3 regions of the Saccharopolyspora sp. MMCC62 genome follow, and region 3 is predicted to be linked to each of the others. Evidence: riboswitches for the same ligand, from Rfam matches in the RefSeq annotation. Region 3 holds a riboswitch; each other region holds the start of a gene.
What was found. Region 3 has a riboswitch for thiamine pyrophosphate ahead of thiD (bifunctional hydroxymethylpyrimidine kinase/phosphomethylpyrimidine kinase). Riboswitches for the same ligand answer to the same signal wherever they lie in the genome.

Region 1: it holds a riboswitch for thiamine pyrophosphate, as region 3 does, so the genes downstream of both, thiO (glycine oxidase ThiO) here and thiD (bifunctional hydroxymethylpyrimidine kinase/phosphomethylpyrimidine kinase) in region 3, are expected to answer to the same signal.
Region 2: it holds a riboswitch for thiamine pyrophosphate, as region 3 does, so the genes downstream of both, AC29IT_RS22675 (thiamine ABC transporter substrate-binding protein) here and thiD (bifunctional hydroxymethylpyrimidine kinase/phosphomethylpyrimidine kinase) in region 3, are expected to answer to the same signal.

The regions. Positions count from the first base shown of each region.
Region 1 covers NZ_JBYKCM010000004.1:275,757-282,493, reverse strand. Annotated here, with positions in the region: gene AC29IT_RS11765 (FUSC family protein) at 163-2,130, shown strand; gene thiG (thiazole synthase) at 2,198-2,959, opposite strand; gene thiS (sulfur carrier protein ThiS) at 2,961-3,161, opposite strand; gene thiO (glycine oxidase ThiO) at 3,149-4,264, opposite strand; TPP riboswitch at 4,254-4,359, opposite strand; gene thiE (thiamine phosphate synthase) at 4,423-5,097, shown strand; gene AC29IT_RS11740 (S1 family peptidase) at 5,190-6,311, opposite strand; gene AC29IT_RS11735 (hypothetical protein) at 6,485-6,737, opposite strand, start outside.
Region 2 covers NZ_JBYKCM010000010.1:114,976-121,712, forward strand. Annotated here, with positions in the region: gene AC29IT_RS22665 (ABC transporter ATP-binding protein) at 1-226, opposite strand, end outside; gene AC29IT_RS22670 (ABC transporter permease) at 226-1,824, opposite strand; gene AC29IT_RS22675 (thiamine ABC transporter substrate-binding protein) at 1,821-2,867, opposite strand; TPP riboswitch at 2,914-3,024, opposite strand; gene AC29IT_RS22680 (4a-hydroxytetrahydrobiopterin dehydratase) at 3,094-3,387, shown strand; gene AC29IT_RS22685 (FAD-dependent oxidoreductase) at 3,457-4,422, opposite strand; gene AC29IT_RS22690 (DUF6157 family protein) at 4,864-5,295, shown strand; partial or broken gene AC29IT_RS22695 (DUF2255 family protein) at 5,374-5,754, opposite strand; gene AC29IT_RS22700 (alpha/beta hydrolase) at 5,922-6,737, opposite strand, start outside.
Region 3 covers NZ_JBYKCM010000005.1:402,341-409,077, forward strand. Annotated here, with positions in the region: gene AC29IT_RS15160 (hypothetical protein) at 1-116, shown strand, start outside; gene AC29IT_RS15165 (hypothetical protein) at 131-535, shown strand; gene AC29IT_RS15170 (polysaccharide pyruvyl transferase family protein) at 859-1,992, shown strand; gene AC29IT_RS15175 (hypothetical protein) at 2,018-2,194, opposite strand; gene AC29IT_RS15180 (TenA family protein) at 2,481-3,194, opposite strand; gene thiD (bifunctional hydroxymethylpyrimidine kinase/phosphomethylpyrimidine kinase) at 3,214-4,002, opposite strand; TPP riboswitch at 4,203-4,298, opposite strand; gene AC29IT_RS15190 (lipoyl domain-containing protein) at 4,331-4,561, opposite strand; gene AC29IT_RS15195 (hypothetical protein) at 4,883-5,164, shown strand; gene AC29IT_RS15200 (hypothetical protein) at 5,240-5,971, shown strand; gene AC29IT_RS15205 (hypothetical protein) at 6,020-6,409, opposite strand; gene AC29IT_RS15210 (hypothetical protein) at 6,577-6,737, shown strand, end outside.

The DNA.
Region 1 (6,737 bases), on a different contig from region 3:
GCGGGTAACTCACCGGGCGGGTCCCGTCGACATAGTGCGTGAGGCCTGCAGCCCCCGCCGCGCTCCCGAGCGACGGCGCCGCGCGCGCTGCGCCCGTCCCGCACAGGCACCGAGAACGTCAGGAGCGAAGCGACCGCCGTGGCAGCACCCGGGTGGACGACCATGAAGGACCGGCTCCTCGCCGGGCTCAACACCGAGGCCGGTGCCCCCGACCTCAGACGACGCCAGTACGCGATGGCGGTGCTGGTCACCGCGGTGGCTGCCACCGCCGTCGGCTGGTTGCTGGATCTGCGCACCCCCGCGCTCATCGGCGGGCTCACCGCCGTGTTCGCGCTGGTCGCCGCCGGCGGCCGGTCGCTGCGCTCCGACCTGCACCGGTTCGCCTGGTTCGGGCCCGCGCTGGTGCTGGTGATGGCCATCGGGCCGCTGCTCGACGCGATCCCGGTGCTCGCCGGGCTGCTCGTGGCGGTGGTCGTGTTCGGCTCCGGGATGCTGCCCGCGATCGGCGAGCAGTACCGGGTCAGCGGCCAGACCTTCGCCGCCGCCACCCTCGTGGCCACCACCACCGGCATCGGCTCCGGGGAACCCGCCTGGATGCTGTTCCTGTCCACCGGGGCGGGCGCCGCGTTCGCGCTGGTGCTGCGGGTGCTCATCGGCATCGGCGACCCGACCCGCGCCACCCGGCACGCCGTGGCCCGCACCCTGCTCGAACCGGGGCCGGGCGTGCTGGAGATCGCCGCGAGCGCCTGGCGCGCCGACGGGTCGAGCACCTGGCTCGGGCAGGTCCTCGCCGGGGCGGCCCGGTTCCGCGCCGCCCGCGAGACGCTGCTCGCCCAAGCCCAGCGGGCCGACCGGATCGAAGCGGAACGGCTGCACCGCATCGTCGTCGAAGCGGACCTGGTCGCCGCCGAACTCGCCCGCGCGGTGCGCTCCCGCGCCTGCACCGGGCTGCCCGCGATGGCCCGCGTCGACCCGGCGCAGGCCGTCGTCGCCGCGGGCGGCAGGCAGGACCTGCCGGAAGCGGTGCGCGGCATGAACGAAGGACTCGACCGCATCCGCGGCGCCGTCGTGCAGCGCACCGAGGTCGCCGCCAGCCCGCCCGCGCCCGGCGGCCGCCGCCAGCGCGCCATCGGCGGCATCAGGGCGCACCTGTCGCTGCGGTCCTCGCTGTTCCGGCACGCGCTGCGCTGCACGCTCGCCGTCGCCGTCGGCATGGTGATCGTGCTGCTGCTGGACGACCCGTCCGCGTCCACGCTGCTGCTGGCGCTGTACGTGGTGCTCGCCCCCGCCGCGCGGGACAGCATGAACGGCGCGCTGGAGCGCACCGGCGGCGCGGTGCTCGGCGTGGTGGTGCTGGCCGCGCTGATCACGCTGCTGCCCGGGGTGTACCTGCTGGTGCCGGTGGTCGTCGTCGGCATGCTGCTCGGCGTGGAACGGCTGCGCACCGACTACCAGGTGCTGCTGAGCTCGCTGATCGTGGTGACCGTGGTCGACCAGGCGATGCGGCTGGACCGGCCGCTCGCGAACATCGCGATCAGCTTCGCCTCCAACACGGCCGTCGGCGCGGCCATCGCGCTCGGCGTCGGCTACATCAGCTTCATCGTGCTGCCCAGCAGCATGGTGCCCGACGTGCGCGGGGCGATCCGGTCCACCGTGTGGTCGGTGTCCGAGCTGCTGCGCAGCGTGCGGGCCGCCGGGCAGGGCCACCAGGTCCGCGCCGCCATGCAGTCCGCGCACGTGCTGGCGCTGCGGCGGACCCAGGACCTGCTGGGCATGCCCGCGCTGCTGGACGAACCGGACTCGGACGAGGACCCGCAGACCACGCGGGCCGCAGCGATCGCGCTCGACGCGCTGCGCCAGGACGTGGCGACGCTGGCGTTCCGGCCCGAGGACGAGCTGGCGGTGGCGGTGCCCGCGCTCAAGGCGGTGGACCAGCTGCTCAGCGGGCGGAGCAACCCGAAGATCCCGGACATCCAGTCCGCCGGGGCACCCGAGACGGAACTGCTGGCCAGCTCGCTGGTGGAGAACGCGCTGCACGCCCGCGCGGCGATCGACCAGACCCTCGGCAACGAGCCGTGGAAGAGCTACACGATCAACTTCGTGCGGACCGAACGGCTCCGCATCCGCTGATCATCAGGTGCGCGGCCCGTTCGACCAGGCAGGTCGGGCGGGCCGTGTCACGTCGCGGCGGTTCGGTTCACCGCGCGAGGTCCGGGCTGGAGGCCCGCGCCCAGAAGCGCTGCGGGATGCGGCCCGCGCCGACCGCGAGGCGGCCCGCTTCGACCGCGGCGCGCATCGCGGCGGCCATCCGCTCCGGGTCCTGGGCCCGGGTGACGGCGCTGGCCAGCAGCACCGCGTCGCAGCCCAGCTCCATCGCCAGCGCCGCGTCCGACGCGGTGCCGATGCCCGCGTCGAGCACGACCGGCACCGACGCGCGGGACACGATCATCTCGATGTTGTGCGGATTCCGGATGCCCAGCCCGGTGCCGATCGGCGAACCCAGCGGCATCACCGCCGCGCAGCCCACGTCCTCCAGCCGGGTCGCCAGCACCGGGTCGTCGTTGGTGTACGCGAGCACCACGAAGCCCTCGTCGACGAGCTGCTCGGCCGCGTCCAGCAGCTCCACCGGATCCGGCAGCAGCGTGTCCTCGTCCGCCACCACCTCCAGCTTCACCCAGTTCGTCTCCAGCGCCTCCCTGGCGAGCTGCGCGGTGAGCACCGCCTCCGCCGCCGTGCGGCAGCCCGCGGTGTTCGGCAGCGCCTCGATGCCGAGCCGGTGCAGCAGGTCCAGCACACCCGTGCGGCCTCCGGCGTCGGCGCGGCGCATCGCCACCGTGGTCAGCTCGGTGCCGGACGCCAGCAGCGCCCGCTCCAGCACCGACAGGTTCGCCGCTCCCCCGGTCCCCGTGATCAGGCGGGAGCCGAACTCGCGGCCCGCGATCACCAGTGCGTCGTCCACGTCAGCCTCCCTGCACGGCGGTGAGCACTTCGACGGCCGCCCCGTCGCGGAGCTCCGTCGCCCGCCAGTTCGCCCTGGGCACCACGGTCCCGTCCACGGCGACCGCGACCCCGCGCTCGGGCACGCCGAACTCGGCGAGCACCGCCGCCAGCGTCGCGTCCGCCTGCACGGGCCGTTCCGCCCCGTTGATCACCACTTGCACGGTCGACCTCCTCCGTCGCCTGCGGGTACCGGTCCGGCGACCGGTGGTTCGCGGCCCGACAGCTCCGCCAGCACCGCGTCCGCGGTGATCGGCGCGAGCAGGAAACCGTTGCGGTGGTGCCCGGTCGCGGCCAGCACCCCCGGTTCCAGTTCGCCGATCACCGGCAGGTTGTCGTGCGTGCCGGGCCGCAGCCCGGCGACGGCTTCGAGCAGCTCGTACTCGGCGATGCCCGGCAGCAGCCGTTCCGCGTCGGCCAGCAGATCGCGGACGCCGCCCGCGGTGACGGCCTCGTCGAAGCCCGCGTCGTACTGGGTGGCGCCGACGACGAGCCCGCCGTCGTCGCGCGGCACCAGGTAGACCTGCCTGCCGTGCACCGGGCCGCGCACGGTCCGCGCCGGTGGGGGCAGCGCGCTGGGGCGCGCCCGCAGGCGCAGCACCTCGCCCTTGACCGGGCGGATCCGGCCGCGGAGCGCCGGGTGCAGGTCACCGGAGCGGGCACCCGCGGCGATCACCACGACGTCGCAGCGCAGCACCTCCGCATCCAGCTCCACCTCGCCCGGCCGCACCCGCCGCACCGCGCCGTCGCGGAACCGGGCGCCCGCCGCCTCCGCCGCGGCCCGCAGCGCGGCCAGCGCCAGCCGGTTGTCCACCGCCAGGTCTCCGGGCACTTCCAGGCCGCGCCGCACCGCGGGCCCCAGCGACGGTTCCAGCCGCCGCACCTCCCGGCCGCCGAGCCGGGTGACGGTGCGGCCCAGCGCGGCCAGGTGTTCGGCCAGCATGTCCAGCTCGGCGCGGTCCGCACCGTCCACGCCGACCACCAGCGTGCCCTCCCGGCGCAGCCCGGACGGCAGCCCGGACTCGCGGGCCAGGTCGGCGGCGAACGACGGCCAGCGGCGCAACGACTCGGACCCGAGCTCCAGCAGTTCCTCTTCGCCCGGCGCGGCTTCGGCGACCGGTGCGAGCATCCCGCCCGCGACCCACGACGCCCGCCGCGCCCCCGCGTCGACGACCTCCACGCGGTGTCCCGCGCGCGCGGCCGTCCACGCGACGGAGAGACCGATGATCCCGCCACCGACGACGGTGACGGCCGACTGCTGCTGCATCTGCGCTCCCTGCGCCGGCATGACCCGGATCAGGTTCGACGGTCGGGGCCTGCGCCCCCTCTCAGCCCGGATCCCGGGCTCCCGTGCCAACCACCACCACCGTACTCATCCGCCCGCGCGAGGTCAGCCGCCGCCCGGCCGCGGACTACCCTGGGGTCATGCCCGGATTGGACGGTGTCGGCATCCGCACGCGGCTCGCCGACGCACGGCTGTACCTCTGCACCGACGCGCGGGCGGAGCGGGGTGATCTGGCGGAGTTCGCCGACGCCGCGCTGTCCGGCGGCGTGGACATCATCCAGCTGCGGGACAAGGCTCCCGGCGGTGCTCCGCTGGAGGCGCGCCAGGAGCTCGCGGCGCTGGAGGTGCTCGCGGACGCGTGCGTGCGGCACGGCGCGCTGCTCGCGGTGAACGACCGCGCGGACGTGGCGCTGGCCGCGGAGGCCGACGTGCTGCACCTCGGCCAGGACGACCTGCCGGTGGCGACGGCCCGGCGCATCGTCGGCGACGAGGTGGTGGTGGGCCGCTCCACGCACGACGTGGTGCAGGCGGACGCGGCCGCGACCGAACCGGGCGTGGACTACTTCTGCACCGGGCCGGTGTGGATCACGCCGACGAAACCCGGCCGGGAGGCCGCGGGCATCCAGCTGGTCCGGCACGCCGCGGAGCACCGCGGGCACGGCAGGCCCTGGTTCGCGATCGGCGGCGTCGGCCACGACAACCTCGCCGAGGTCGTCGCGGCGGGCGCGGAGCGGATCGTGGTGGTCCGGGCCGTCACCGAGGCCGACGACCCGCGCGCCGCCGCCGAATCCCTCAAGGCCGGACTGCCCGCCTGACCCGGCGGGTCCCGGCACGACGAACGGGCTGCGTCTCGTGGGGCTGAGACGCAGCCCGTCCGGCTGCCATCACCCGGTGACCGGGCTCCCGATCAACCCGTGATCAGGGTCAGGCCGTAGGCGTCCAGGATCTCGTTGACCGGCTGGAAGTAGGTCGTGCCACCGCTGGTGCAGTCGCCGGACCCGCCGGAGGTCACGCCCTGGGCCTGGTCACCGGCCAGCCACGAGCCGCCGGAGTCGCCGGGCTCGGCGCACGCGTCGGTGCGGGTCAGCCCGGTGACGGTGCCCTCGGCGTAGTTCACCGTCTGGTTCTTGGCCTGGACGGTGCCGCAGTGCCAGCCGCTGGTGGAGCCGGAGCGGCAGATCGAGGCGCCCTCGGCGGCCTCGGTCGAACCGGCGACGCTGACGGTGCCGCCCGCGTAGTCGTTCACCAGGCCGCGCGGGGTCTCACCGGACGCGGTCTCCACGTAGGAGTAGTCGTCCCCGGGGAACGAGGAGCCCGCGAAGGTGCCGGACGGGGTGCTGGTGCTGTCGCCCTGGCTGCCGCAGTGCCCGGCGCTGACGAAGCCGCCCTCCACGGAGAAGCCCACGGAGCAGCGCGCGGAGTTCTCGATCGTGTAAGCGTTGCCGCCGATCACGTCGGCGAGGATGCGCGGTGCCTCCGCGGACTCGACGACGTGCACGGCCTGCGCGTCCACCCCGGTGGAGTGCACGAACTCGTTCGCGGCCGCACCGGCGCCCTCGGCGGCGGTGACCACGACCGAGTTGGCGGCCGAGTCCAGGTACCAGCCGGTGACGCCCTGCGGCGCCTGGCGGGTGTTGAGGCCGTCCACGACACCGGCGAGCTGCTTGGTGCTGTGCTCGACGACCTTCGGCTCGGCGCCCGCGGCGCGGATCTCGTCGGCCAGGTTCGCGTCGGTGGTGCCGACGACGAGCTTGCCGAGCCCGGCGTCGTAGCGCGAACCGCCGAACGAGTCGGCGAGCACGCCGCGCAGCGTCCGGTCCGCGGTGTTGGCGATGGCCTCGCTGTGCAGCCGGGCCTGCGCCTGGTCGGCGGTGAGGCCGAAGTCGCGCTGCATGGCTTCGAGCTGGGTGGCGGCCTTCGCCTGCGGCGCCGGGGCGACGGTGGCCGAGGCGGGCATGGTGAAGGCGGCGACGGTTCCGGCCGCCAGCACGATCGTCCCGGCCATTCTGGCCGCGAGCTTGCGCGTCATAGGTGGGTCTCCTACTCCTTGAGGTGGGGCTCAAAGATCCCTACGAGGAGCCAGTATTGGTGGGGACCACCACCCGGCACATCCACCTTTCGACGCATCGATGCGCAAAAATTCCCGGTTATCCGGCATTTCTGCCGAATAACCGGGAATCGTCACCATTCGCTGCTCTCCGGTCACGGAGCGTCCGGCTGCTCCTGCTGCGCTGATTCACCGCCCGCGGAACCGCGTTCTCCGGTGGTTCCGGATTCGGGCTGCCGCGCTCCGGTCGGTTCCGGGACCTCGGAGGCGCCGGTGTCCCCGGTGGGTTCGGTGGCCTCGCTCTGCCCGGTCTCGGTGGTCTCGGACGCGCCGGAGGTGGGTTCGCCGGAGGTGTCCTCCTGGGATTCGGAACCGGTCTCCTGCTCCGCCGAGCTGCTCGGTTCCGCG
Region 2 (6,737 bases), on a different contig from region 3:
ACCGGCGGTGGTGCACCGGCACGGCGGCGAGGTCGCGCCCGTTCCAGCGCACGGAGCCCGCCGTGGGGCGCTCGAGCCCGGCGACGGCCCGCAGCAGCGTGGACTTCCCGCAGCCGGACGGGCCGAGCAGCGCCAGCACCTCGCCGTCCAGCACCGAGAGCCGCACGTCGCGCACCGCCGTGGTGTCGCCGAAGCGGACGGTGAGCCCTTGCACTTCCAGCCCCATCAGAAGTCCTCCACGGCGTCGGTCCCCACCCGCAGCCGTTCGATGAGCACCACGCCCAGCACGGTGACGATCATCAGCAGCGCGCAGGCGGCGTAGGCGAGTTGCGAGTTGAGTTCGCCCGGCCTGCCGAGCAGCCGGGCGATGGCCACCGGCAGCGTCGGCGCATCGGGCCGGGCGAGGAAGCTGGTGGCGCCGAATTCCCCGAGCGCGACGACGAATCCGAAACCAGCGGCGGCCAGCACCGAGCGCACCGCGAGCGGGAAGTCGATCTCGCGGCGTACCCGCCACGGTCCGGCACCCAGCGTCGCCGCGGCCTGCCGCAGCCGGTCGTCGATGGCCCGCAGCACCGGCAGCACGGTGCGGATCACCAGCGGCGTCACCACCAGCGCCTGCGCGAACGGCACCAGCAGCGGTGAGGTGCGCAGGTCCCCGGGCAGCGAGCCGAGCGTGATCAGGTAGCCGAAGCCGACGGTCACCGCGGACACCCCCAGCGGCAGCATCAGCGCGAGGTCGAGGCTCTCGGCGACGAACCGCCGCCGCACGGCGACGAGCACGAACGAGGCGAGCAGTCCGAGCAGCAGTGCCATCCAGGTGGCGTCCACCGCGGTGCGCACCGAGTTCAGCGCGGCTTCGAGCCCGGTGACCTCCAAGGTTCCGGGCTGCCCGCTGCCCAGCAGCGCGCGGTATCCCGCGAGCCCCCACCCGTCCCGGGTGGACACCGACCGCACCAGCAGCGTGGCGATCGGCGCGAGCAGCGCGCACAGCACGGCACCGGCTAGCCCGACGATCCACCACTCCGCGCCCTGCGGCGGCCGGGCGGTGGTCGCGGGCGCGCGCAGCCGCAGCGCGGTCTCCCGGCGGCGGCGCGCGAGGGTGGCCACGAGCAGCGCGGCGACGACGGCGACCAGCTGGAGCAGGGACAGCGCCGCGGCACCGGGCAGGTCCAGCAGTTGCACGGTGCGCAGGTAGATCTCGGTCTCCAAGGTGCGCAGCCGTCCCCCGCCGAGCACCAGCACCACTCCGAAGCTGGTGGCGCTGAACAGGAACACGACGGCCGCCGCCGACCCGATCGCGGGCAGCAGCGCGGGCAGCGTCACCGAGCTGAAGGTGCGCAGTCGTCCGGCGCCGAGCGAGCGCGCGGCGTCCTCCATCCGCCGGTCCAGGTGGCTCCACAGCCCGCTGATGGTGCGGGCGACGACGGCGACGTTGAAGAACGCGTTGGCCAGCACGATCGGCAGCACTCCCCCGTCGGCGCCGAACAGCGCCCGGAACGCCATGCCCACGACGATCGTCGGCAGCACGAACGGCACGGTCACCGCGACCCGCAGCAGTCCCTTGCCGGGTACGACGAGCCGGGCGAGCACGTACGCGAGCGGCAGTCCGCAGAGCAGCGCGACGGCGGTGGACGCGGCGGCCTGGCCGAGGGTGAAGCCGACGAGGCGCCAGGTGGACGGCTCGGCCAGCACCGCTCCGACGTCGCCGCGCACGCCGAGCCCGATGATCGCCGCGACCGGCCAGGCGAAGAACACCCCGAGGAAGCCGAGGACGAGCACCGCGGCCAGCGCCACCGGCACCCGGCGCCGGAGTTCGCCGGTCATCCCCGGACCAGCGTCCGCCACTGCTCGACCCACCGGTCCCGGTTGTTCTCCACTTCGTCGGCGGGCAGTTCCCTGGGCCGCGGCGGCAGCGGAGCGCTCGCCGTCCACCCCTTCGGCAGCGCGACCCCGTCGAGCGCGGGGTACACGTACATCTGGTCGGCGACCTGGCCTTGGAATTCGGGCGAGAGCAGGAAGTCCACGACTTCTCGCGCCGCCTGCGGGTCCGCGGCGCCGGTGAGCACGCCCGCGTATTCGACCTGCCGGTAGCAGGTATCGAGCAGCGCCTTGGTGCGCGGCGTGCCGCTGTCGTCGACCTCGGCGGCGGGTGAGGACGCGTAGGACAGCACGATGGGCCGCGGTCCCTGCCCGGTGGATCCGGAGAAGTCCTGGTTGTAGGCCTCTTCCCAGCCGGAGGAGAGCCGCACGCCGTTGGCGTCGAGGGCGCGCCAGTAGTCCTGCCAGCCGGGTTCGCCGAAGGCGTCGATGGTGCCGAGCAGGAACGCCAGCCCCGGGGAGGACGTCGTCGGGTCCGGCATCGAGGTGAGGTTCCGGTACCGCGGGTCGGTGAGGTCCTGCAGCGTCGCCGGTTCCGGCAGCCGGTGCGCGGCGAACCAGGCGGGGTCGATGTTGATGCACACGTCGGCGACGTCGATGGCGGTGAGCCGGTCCTGCCCACCCTGGGCGTAGCGCTGGGGTCCGCGGTCGGCCGCGGCGGGCCGGTAGGGGGCGAACACGTCGGAGCGCAGCGCGCGGGAGGCGAAGGTGGAGTCGACGCCGTAGGCGACGTCGCCGAGCGGGGCGGCCTGGGACAGCGCCAGCTTGTTGGTCAGCTCTCCGGCGTCGCCGCTGTTGCGGACTTCCAGGTGGATGCCGCTGCGCTTCTCGAAGTCGGCGAGCAGCGCGGGGTCGGCGACGAACGAGTCGTGCGCGACGAGGGTGACGGTGCGCGCCGCGGTGTCCTCGCCGGAGCTCCCGATGAGCGAACATCCGGTGGTGAGCGCGGCTGCGGCGAGTGCCGCGGCCCAGCGCAGTAAGGGGTTCAACGGTCCTCCCGAGTAGCACACCGGTCTCGGCCACGCGTGCGAACTCGAGCTGATCGCGACACCTCCCTGCGCCGGCATGATCCGGTTCAGGTGCGGACGGTCGAGGGGATTCGCCCCTCCTCTCAGCCCAGCGCGCTGGACTCCCGTGGCGACGGCAGTCTACGTGCCACCACCGGGCCGGGGGTCGACGGTCGCGTTCCGGCCGTCCGACGACCACCATGTGGGCATGACCGAACTGCTGAACGACACCCAGGTCGCCGAGTCGCTGTCCCGCCTGCCGGAGTGGGCCCAGGACGGCACCACGATCGTGCGGAGCGTGGAGTTCGCGAGCTTCCCGCAGGCCATCCAGGCCGTGAACCGGGTCGCGGAGATCGCGGAGAGCGAGAACCACCACCCGGATCTGGACATCCGGTGGCGCACCGTCGTGTTCGCCCTCTCGACGCATTCGGCGGGTGGTCTCACCGCGAAGGACTTCACGCTGGCCGAGGAGATCGACGGGGTGGTCGACGCACTGGCCTGAGCCGCGCCGACCTGAGCCGCGGGCTGCCGTTGCGCGGGGAGCCGGCTCCGCCGCTGCCGCCCCGCCCGGTCAGCGCGTCGGGTGGAGGACGAGCGCGGCGGCTTCGGCGGCGCAGCCCCAGGACAGCGAGACGCCGCAGCCGGAGTGCCCGTAGTCGTGCACGACGGTGGCGCCGCCGAACCGCTCCACTTCGAGGCGGACGGCGTCGCGGCCGGGGCGGAGTCCGACGGTGGCGCCAAGCACTTCGGCCCCGGCGAGCAGCGGTTCGACGTCCGCGCAGCGGCGCAGCACGGCGGCGCCGTCCTCGCGGTCGGGCGTGCGGGACCAGTCCTGCTCGCGCGCGACGCCGCCGAGCACGACGTGGTCGCCGTGCGGCACGTACGAGGTGAACTCGGGGCCTGCGCCGACTTCCACGAAGTACTCGGTGATGCCGGGGTTGCGCACGATGACGTGCTGTCCGCGCACCGGGCGCACCCCGGGGTCGCCGACGAGTTCGTGCGCGCCGACGCCGGTGCAGTTGACGATGCGGTCGGCTTCGCCCGCGGCGTCGGCCAGCGAGGACACCGGGCTGATCAGCAGTTCGCCGCCCGCGGCGAGGAGCCTGCCGGTGAGGTGGTCGAGGTAGCGCGGCATGTCGATCAACGGGAGCGTCGCCCGGTAGCCGCTGCGGAATCCGGTGGGCAGCTCGTCGGCGGTGCAGGGGCGCAGGTCGGGCAGCAGCAGCGCTTCGGGCGGCAGCTGGTCGCCGAGGTCGACGCGCGCGGCCATCCGCCCGGTGGCGAGGTGCACCCCGCTGTCCGGGTCGGCCACGAGCTCGACCAGCCGGTGGTAGGTGTCGGCGACCCACTTGCGCACCCGAGCGGCGGGTTGCAGCAGTGCCGGACCCCAGATCGCGCCGGCGACGGCGGAGGTGGTGTCGGCGGGTGGTTCGTCGGTGCGGACGCGCACCGGCACGCCGGATTCGGCGAGGACCACGGCGGTGCTGAGCCCGATCACCCCGGATCCGATGACCAGAACGGTCCCGTTGGCGGCCATTTCGGCACGCTAGCAGCGTTCCCCGTCGCGCACGGCCTGCTCGGGGCGGGGTTCGCGGGCGCTCGGCGCGGCCCTAGTCCTCGACGATGGTGATCGTTCCGGTGCCGCCGCAGTTGCTGCACCCCTTGCCGTTGCAGTCTCCGCAGATCAGGGTGATGTGCTGCATGCGCACAACGTAAATCGCCTGGTCACGGCGTGCGACTCCGTTGCTCCGGGGTGCGTCGCCGACGGTTCGCGGCGGGCCGCGCTGCGCTACCGGCCCCGCCCGCCTTTCACCCGGACGTGCCCGAGCGGAGGGGGCGGCGGGTCGGAGAATCGCGTTCGCCCGGTGTTCGTCATCGATCGGGGGTCAGCCGATCGCGGTCCGAGGCGAGGAGGACCGGATTCGAGGAGCGGCCGCTTCCCCATCCGACGTCGGTCCCCCGGCGTACCGTTCCGGCCATGGAACGGGTCGATCGCACGAACACGTTCATCGAGGTGGCCGAGGACTGCCCGGTCACCACCGCGACGGTGCCCCCGCTGAACGCCGAGGCGCCGTCGGTCGCCGCGCGCACCTACCGGCTGATCGCCGAGCACCCGTACGAGTTCACGTCCGGCGACGTCATCTTCACCGTCTTCGCGGACCGGGCCGCCATCCCGGACGAGGAGCGGGCGGACGCCCGCCGGGAGTTCTTCGCGCGGAGCAGGGCCTGCCTGCGTTCCTCGCCGCTGGGCAAGCGCTACGGCTGGGGCATCCACGCCGACGCCCGCGGCCGCCTGGCCCTGTACGCCGTGGACGGCCCGGAGTACGCGGAGTTCACCTCCGGCCGGCGCACCGGAGAGTCGGGCGAACCGATCACCCGCACCAAGGCGCTGCGCAGCACCCGGGCCTGACCTCCCCGACCCGACCGGCCCGCGCCCTCGGCGAGCGGGCAGGGGCCGCATCCCGGGAGACCGCCCCTGCCCGTGAGCTCAGTCCACGGGGACGACCTCGAGGGTGTTCCGGCGCACGGGCTCGGTCGACATCGTCACCGAATACGGGCTGTCGGAGTACTTGTCGAGGAACGCGGCGTCCACCGCCCGGTTGGTCTCCTCGTCATCAGCGGGAACAGCGGCGAAACGCACGCTCCTCCGCACTCCTCCGGCGGAGATGCGTCCCCGCCCGGTCTCCAGCGCGGGCCCGTATCACTTGCCCCGGGTGCCGTTGAAGGAGCGGATGAAGATCCGACCGCCCACGGGCACCGACCAGATGTCCACGGTCTTCGGGGTGGTGCCGTCGGGCAGGGTCGCTCCGACGGTGAAGTAGGTCTCCGCGTTGATGCGGGCCAGTTCGTCCTGGGTCCAGTCGGCCATGTCGCCGGCCTCCCTCGCGTTCGGCGGCCGTGCGGCCGCGATGTCCGGTTCCGCGCGCCGACTCCGGTGCTCGATGCGATGGGTGCGTGCGTCGGCGCGTGCCCGCACCGGGTCCGGTGGCGGCTCCGCGGTGAACGCACCCCGGCGCCGCGCCCCGAGTCGGTGCGTCAGATCGTGCCGAGGAAGAACGGAACCAGCTGGGCGACCGCTTCGGCGACCTCCTTCTCGCCGTCGTAGAGCGACATGTGGTTCGCCCCCTCCACGACGTGGAGCGACTTGTCCGCGCTCGCCGCCCGCTCGTGCAAGTCGTCGCTCATCCACTTCGAACCGGCATCACTGCCCGCGATGAGCAACAGCGGCTGGGTGAGGAAGACCTCGGCCTCGTGGAAGGCGTCGTAGGTGACGATCTGGCTGAGGCTGCGCGCCGTCATCCAGCCCGGCGCGGCGGGGTGTTCGCAGCGGGGCGTGTGGTAGTACTCCCACGCCTCTTCCAGCTCGGGGTTCGGCGCGTCCTCCCTGTTCATCGGCGCGAGCGGGAACCGGTTGTCCTCGCCCCGCCCGGTGGCGTCGGTGGTCCGCGCTCGGGCGGCCTGGTCCAGTGCGGGTGCCGCATCGGCGTCGGCGACCGAGCCGTCCCAGCCGTTGCGGAACATCTGGCCGATGTTGACCATGCTCACGGTGCCCACGGCCTTGATGCGCGGGTCGTTGATCGCCGCGTTCGCGGTGTACCCGGCTCCGGCGCAGACGCCCATCGCGCCGATCCGCTCCTCGTCCACGTACGGCAGGGTGGTCAGGTGGTCGACCACGGCGCTGACGTCTTCGGTGCGGACGTGCGGGTTCTCCAACTGCCGGGGGCTGCCGGTGCTCGCGCCTTGGAACGATGCGTCGTAGGCGATGGTCACGAACCCGTTCTCGGCGAGCTCTCTCGCGTAGGTGCCCGCGGTCTGCTCCTTCACACCACCGCCCGGGTGGGAGACGACGAT
Region 3 (6,737 bases):
GGGACACCCAGAGCTACCTGATCCCGCTCGAGTCCCCCTTCAACGGTGGTGCCGCACCCGCGGAACCCGCCGAGACCGCCGAAGCCGAACCGACCGAAGCCGTCCAGCGGAACTGATTCGGAGCGAGTACGTGGAGCTAGTCGTCTTGTCCTTCGCCGGCGGCGCGGTGGTCGCCGCCCTGCTCTTCTGGCCGCTGCTGCGCCGGGCCCGCACGCACGCGGACGGGCCGCCCACCGGCAAGCACGCGCTGCGCGCCCCGCGGGCCACCGCCCCGGCGGCCGCCGCCGGGACCACGGCCACCGCGCGGCCCGCCACCGGCGAGGCCGACGCCGAACCGCACCCCATCCCCCGCCAGGAGACGGCCGCGGACCGCGCCACGGAACCCGTCCCCGACGAGCCCGCCACCGGCAACGAGCTCGGCGTCACCGTCTCGACGCTGCCGACGGCGCTGTTCCACGAGCACTACGAGGCGAAGTTCCGCCGCACCCGCGACCGCATCGACCGGCTCCGCGACCAGCTCCACGAGCAGAACTGACCGCACGCCCCACGGCGGCCACCACCCCGGGGGATAACCCAGGCGGTGGGCCCCGGGCCGGTGGGGGCCCCCCCGGGTGGGGGCCCCCCCCGCCCCGCGCCCCCCCCCCCCCCGGGGCCCCCCCCGCGGGGTTTCACCCCCGGGGGGGGCCCCCCCGTTCCTGTTGCGCGCGCACCGGGTTGCGGCCGACCGGAGCAGCGCGCCGCCGCCGAACGCGCCCCCGCGCGGCCGCCGCGGATGCCTCCGAGCGGGACCCACCGCACCGTGTTGTTAGGTTCGGCGCCTACCGCGCCCAGCCGCGAACCCGAACGGTGGAGAACCCAGTGTCGAGTCCCGCAACGCCCCCCACGCTGTACCTGGTCGCCACGACCGGGAATCCGAACTACGGCGACGAGCTGATCGCCGCGACCTGGCTGAAGTACCTCGCCCAGGTCGCCCCGGACAGCGAGGTGTGGCTCGACTGCCCCAACCCCGGCCCCAGCGAAGTACTGCTCGGCCACCTGCACCCGCACGTCCGGTTCACCGACACGCTGTGGCGGCTGTGCTGGTCGGCGCCCTCCGACGAACCGTGGGAGGTGGCGTCGTTCGTGCAGCACGCCATGATCAACCCGGGGCTGGCGCCGCACTGGCTGGCGGGCATCGAGCTCGCCGCGCGCGCCGACCTGGTGCACATCATCGGCGGCGGGTTCATCAACTCCATCTGGCCGCGGCACTACGGGCTGCTGGCGGGCGCGGTCGCCGCGGTGCGCCGCTCCGGCGGGCGCGCCGTGATGACCGGGCAGGGCCTGTGGCCGACACCGGAGGAGGCGCGCCCGCTGGTGCGCAACCTCGCCTCGCAGTTCGAGCTGATCGACGTGCGCGACGAACCGTCCGCCGAACTGCTCGACTCCGCGGGCCAGCTCACCGCCACCGGCGACGACATGTTCTTCGGCATCGCCCCCGAGCTGTACCGCACCGACGACCTGCGCGACGTGATGATCTGCCTGCAGTCGGACCTGCTGGACGTCACGGTGCCCGCGCTGGCCGGGTTCCTGCTCGACACGCTGCGCGCCTGGGACGTGCGGCCCGAGCAGGTCGGCGTCATCGAAGGCATCCCGCGGGTGGACCGCGAGGTGTTCGCCCTCGTCGAGCACGACCTGCCCGGCGCCCGCTTCTACCCGTTCTCCGAGATCATGGACCACGGGCTGCCCGCGGCCGCCGGCCAGCGCTGGCTGTCGACCCGGTTCCACATGCACCTGATGGCCGCGGCGGCCGGGGCGCACGGCGTCGCCGTGTCGATCAACTCCGGGTACTACACGAACAAGCACCGCTCGCTGATCCAGCGCGGCTCCGGCTGGGGCCTCAGCGAAGGCCTCCAGGTGCCGCCGCAGCCGCAGGAGGGCGGCTACGAGCGGTCGACGCTGGACGCGCTGCAGGAGGCCAAGTCGAAGCTCGCCTGGTCCATCTACGGGGACTGAACCGCCGAGCCGGGCGGCGACGCGATCAGGCCGCCGCCTGCCCGGTCTCGCAGGTGCCCTCGGCGCGGGGCCGCAGCACGTGGATGTCCGCGGACGATGTCTCAGGCTCCGTCTCCGCCTGGGCGGACTCGGCGTCCGCCCGGCGGTCGGCGATGTAGAAGGGGGCTGCGGCCAGCACCGGCACCAGCATCCCCGCCAGCATGATCAGAATTGAAGTCCCCGTACTCAAGGCCACCGAACCCCGCGCGGTGGGAGGCGGACCCCCCACGACCGAACACGCCGAACGAACGTGTCGTTGGCCTCATCGTCGTGGCTGAGGGTGTTCGTTAGCACGGCCCGAAAGTGCTCCTGATCACGCTGCTCGCGAGCGCCCCCACCACCGCTGACCACCCGCGGCACCGCCCCCGTCGCGCGCGGGCGGCCGTTGCGGAGGGTGATCGGATCGGGCGGCCCGCCGACGTGCGAAAACCGTGCCGCCGCAACGACTTTCACCGCGGGATCCACCGCGCCGTCGGCCACTGCTCGAGCCGCCAGGCGCCGTCCCAGAACATCCACTCGTACTCGCTCGCCCGGGTGAACGCGGCCAGCATCCGCTCCCGCACCGGTTCGTCGGCGGCGGCCGCCGCCCGGTCGGTGAGCTCGCGGGCCGCCAGCACCGCCTCGGCGAACTCCTCGTCGGCGTAGGTCTCGATCCACCGGCGGTACGGGTGCGCCGACGCGTCGCCGACGGCGGCGAGGATCTCGCTGCCCACGTGCTGGTACACCCAGAAGCACGGCAGCACCGCCGCCAGCAGCACCGGGTACGGGTCCACCAGCGCGCTCGCCCGCAGGAACGAGGTGTAGGCGGTGCACGACGGCGAGGTGACCACGCCCGCCAGATCGTCCGCGGACAGCCCGAAATCCTCGACGTAGCCCGCGTGCAACCGGCGTTCCTCCACCAGCGCACCCCGCGCGGCCCCCGCCAGGAACGCCGCGTCCGCCGGATCATCGGACCGGGTCGCGGCCGCGGACAGCGCCTGCGCGAACGCGATCAGGTAGCGGGCGTCCTGCACGATGTAGAACGCGAACCGCTCCCGGTCGAGGGTGCCGTCGGCGAGCGCCGCGTTGAACGGGTGCGCCACCACGGCCCGTTGCAGCTCGGCGGTGCGTTCCCAGGCCCTGGCGCAGAAACCGCCCGCGGGCGGATCGGGCAACCTGCTCATGATCTCCGCTCCTCCGATCTCACCACCAGCGGTGGAAGTGGTGCACGGGCCCGTGCCCGCGCCCCACGTCGAGGCGCTCCGCGGCCCGCAGCGCCTCGGTCAGGTACTCCTTGCCGTCGCGCACCGCGCTCGCCCAGTCCGGCCTGCGGGGGCGCAGCGCCGCGATGGCCGCCGACAGCGTGCAGCCGGTGCCGTGGTCGTTCGTGGTGTCGATCCGCTCGCTGCGCAGCCAACGCACCTCCCCGTCGCCGCGGAACAGGTCGGCGCTCGCCGGTTCCGCGCGCAGGTGCCCGCCCTTGAGCAGCACCTGCTTGGCACCCAGGTCCGCGAGCCGCTCGGCCTGCGCGGCCATCCCGGCCGAGCCGGTGATCTCCGGTTCGCCCAGCAGGTCCGCCGCCTCCGGCAGGTTCGGCGTGATCAGGTCGACCCGCGGCAGCAGCTCGTCCCGCAGCACCGCCACCGCGTCGTCGGCGAGCAGCCGGTGCCCGCTCTTGGCGACCATCACCGGATCCAGCACCACGTGCGGCGGGGCGTAGCGGTCCAGCACGGCGACCACCGCGCGGATCACCTCGGCGTTCGCCAGCATCCCGATCTTCACCGCGTCCACCCGCACGTCGTCGAGCAGCGTCGCCAGCTGGGCGGTGACGAACTCCGGCGGCACCTCGCGGACCTCCGCGACACCGGTGGTGGTCTGCGCGACCAGCGCGGTCACCACGGACATGCCGTAGGCGCCGTTCGCGGAGAAGGCCTTCAGATCGGCCTGGATCCCGGCCCCACCGCTGGGGTCGGTGCCCGCGATGGTCAGCACGTTCGGGATCCGCCCGGAGCCGGACCGGGCGGCACGAGTGGTCTGGGCGGCACGAGTGGTCTGGGCGGCACGAGTGGTCTGGGCGGCAGGGCCGGTCTGGGCGGCAGAGCCGGTCTGGGCAGCAGAGCCGGTCTGGGCAGCAGAGCCGGTCTGGGCAGCAGAGCCGGTCTGGGCAGCAGAGCCGGTCTGGGCAGCACGAGTGGTCACGTCGGTGACGTCCCTCCGCTAGCACGAACTAGGTCAGGTTCGACGGGTCTGCTCTCAGCCCGGTAGCCCGGGCACCCCGCGTCACTGGCCCCAACCTAGCAACGGGCGTCAACCCGGCGGTTCACTCGACGAGGCCGATGATCGCGCCCGCGGTGAACCGCTCCCCCGCCCTGCCCTGCCGCCACAGCGTCCCGCTCGCCGGGGCGCGCACCGTGCGCGGCGTTCCACCGGTCAGCACTTCGGCGACCGGGGCGCCGCTGCGGACCCGGGCGCCGTCCCGGACCAGCCAGCGGGTGAGCGAACCGGGTTCCTGCGGGTCCTCGGGCGGACGTGGGAAGTGCAGGTCCGTCACGGCCGCGCCTCCCCTCCCGCTCGACTCGTCCGCGGACGACGAGCGCGGAGATCGGCGATCAGCATGATCGGTGATCCTTCTCACCACAAGCAGATCTCGGGCTCGGTCCGCTGGGTCGAGCGGCGCAGCAGCACGTCAGCGGCGGGGTCAGACCGCTGGGCCGAACAGTCGCCCTCACACGATCGGAGCAGCGCAGCCGACGCCGGCCGCCGCTACGCGAATGCAACGTGCCGGCTGATCGTTCCGTCTAGAGTTCGAGATCCGGCCAGTGGACCGAAGCCGGACGAACTGCGCCCGCGGGTCGTCCTGACAGGTATGGGGGTGGGACGGCACATGTTCCCCGATCAAGAGCACGTGTGGTGGATCGTCGGAGCGGGCAAGCGCCTCCGGCACGCGATCACGGTGCGCCCGGGCGCCAGACCCGCCGGGGATCCGGTGCAGACCCTCTGCGACACGACGATCAAGCTCCCGCACGAGACCTGGCCGGCCACCAAGGAACCGTCGAGCCGCCGCATCACGGAGCGTTGCGCGGAGTGCGAGCGGGCCGTGGACGAACAGCTGGAACGTGACGGCGATCTCGTCGTCACCACCTGGGACGCGTAGGCGCGAGGGAAGTCACACCGCCGACAGCTGATCGCCTAGTGAGGCGACCCTGCGTGGCGGATTAAAGTTGACGCAATGGACACCACTGCCGACGCCCCTCAGTCCGCCCGCTCCCGCCGCTCCACCCGGCCGGATCCGGCGGAGGTCTGGGCTCCGCTGGCCGGTCTCGCCGACGCCGCAGCGCAGGGCGGGACGTCCGGAGCCGTCGCCATCACCCGCGGGTTCGACCGCAACAGCAGGCTGCGCGCCAAGGCGCTGCGCGATCTGCTGGAGGAGCGCGGGGTCGCGGCCATCGAGATCACCCCGGCCGTGGGCAGCGAGCGGCTGCTCGCCGACAGCGAGATCACCTCGGTGGTGAACCTGATCGGCGCCGGTTCCTGGCAGCCGTACCGGCTGGCCGCGAAGCTGCGCGCCCCGCTGCTGGCCGTGCGCGGCGACGAGGCGGGCGGGCCGGAGTCGCGGGACGTCATCGGCGTCACCGCGTCCGAGGACCGGCGCGACGTCGCCCTCTCGCACGTCGCGGTGCGCCCGGAGACCGAGGGCCAGGGCAGCCTGATCGTCACCGCCGACGGCGAGCCGGTCTCGGTGCCGGGTGGTTCCGCAGCGATCACGCTGCACGAGCAGCGGCTCGAGGTCCGGCTCGCGGGCCCGGACTTCGCCGAGCAGACCTTCGCCGCCACCGAAGTTCAGGTGGAGACCGCGGACGCGCCGCACCGGCTGGTGCGGGACGAGCTGCCGATCGCCGACTTCGAGGGTGCGCTGACGTTCACCGCCGAGCCGGGCGCGCTGACGGTCCGCCCGGTCTGACCCGTTCCCCCGCGCGGCCCCGCTCGACCGGGGCCGCGGGGAACCCGTTCACAGCACGCGGTTCAGCAGCGCGACCAGCGCCGCGAGCACCACGCCCACCAGCGCCAGCGTGAGCGGGGCGAGCGTGCCGGGGTTCAGCGCGTTGAACAGCGTCCAGCAGAGCACGAGCAGCGCCACCAGGCCCAGCAGCCCGATCATCGCGGCCATCAGCGGCCGGTGCCGCGGCAGCGCGCGCAGGTTACCGCGGGCGACCGGCGTCATCCGCTGGTACGTGATCCACACCGGCAGCGCCACGAGCGCCACGACGAGGACGCCGAACAGCGAGTCGGCCCGGCTCGGGCCGTGACCGAGACCGAGCAGCAGACCCAGCACGCCGACCGCGAGCACCAGCAGCACGCGGTGCAGGGTGCGCCACAGCAACCTGTCGTAACCAGCCATGATCGCAGTCTCCCAGGGCCGCTCCGACCGGCGGCGGAACCCCGCGGGCAACCTCCCGGTGGAAATTCCAAGATTAATCAGGCGAACACCCGTCACGTCGGTGATCCTGAGTCGTCTTACTACCGGAGGACGTACCGGACGAACGTCCCGCGAGGGAGGGAGGTCGCGTGACCGACAACGAGCAGTGGCAGGTGAGCTGCCGCGATGTGGCTGGCCGGCGGCGGAACATGGCGGTGTACGTGAACCAGGGCAACGTCGTGGTCGTCGCACCGCCCGGGGAGACCGCGGTGCTGGCACCATTGGAGGCGGGCCGCCTGCGGGCCGCGAT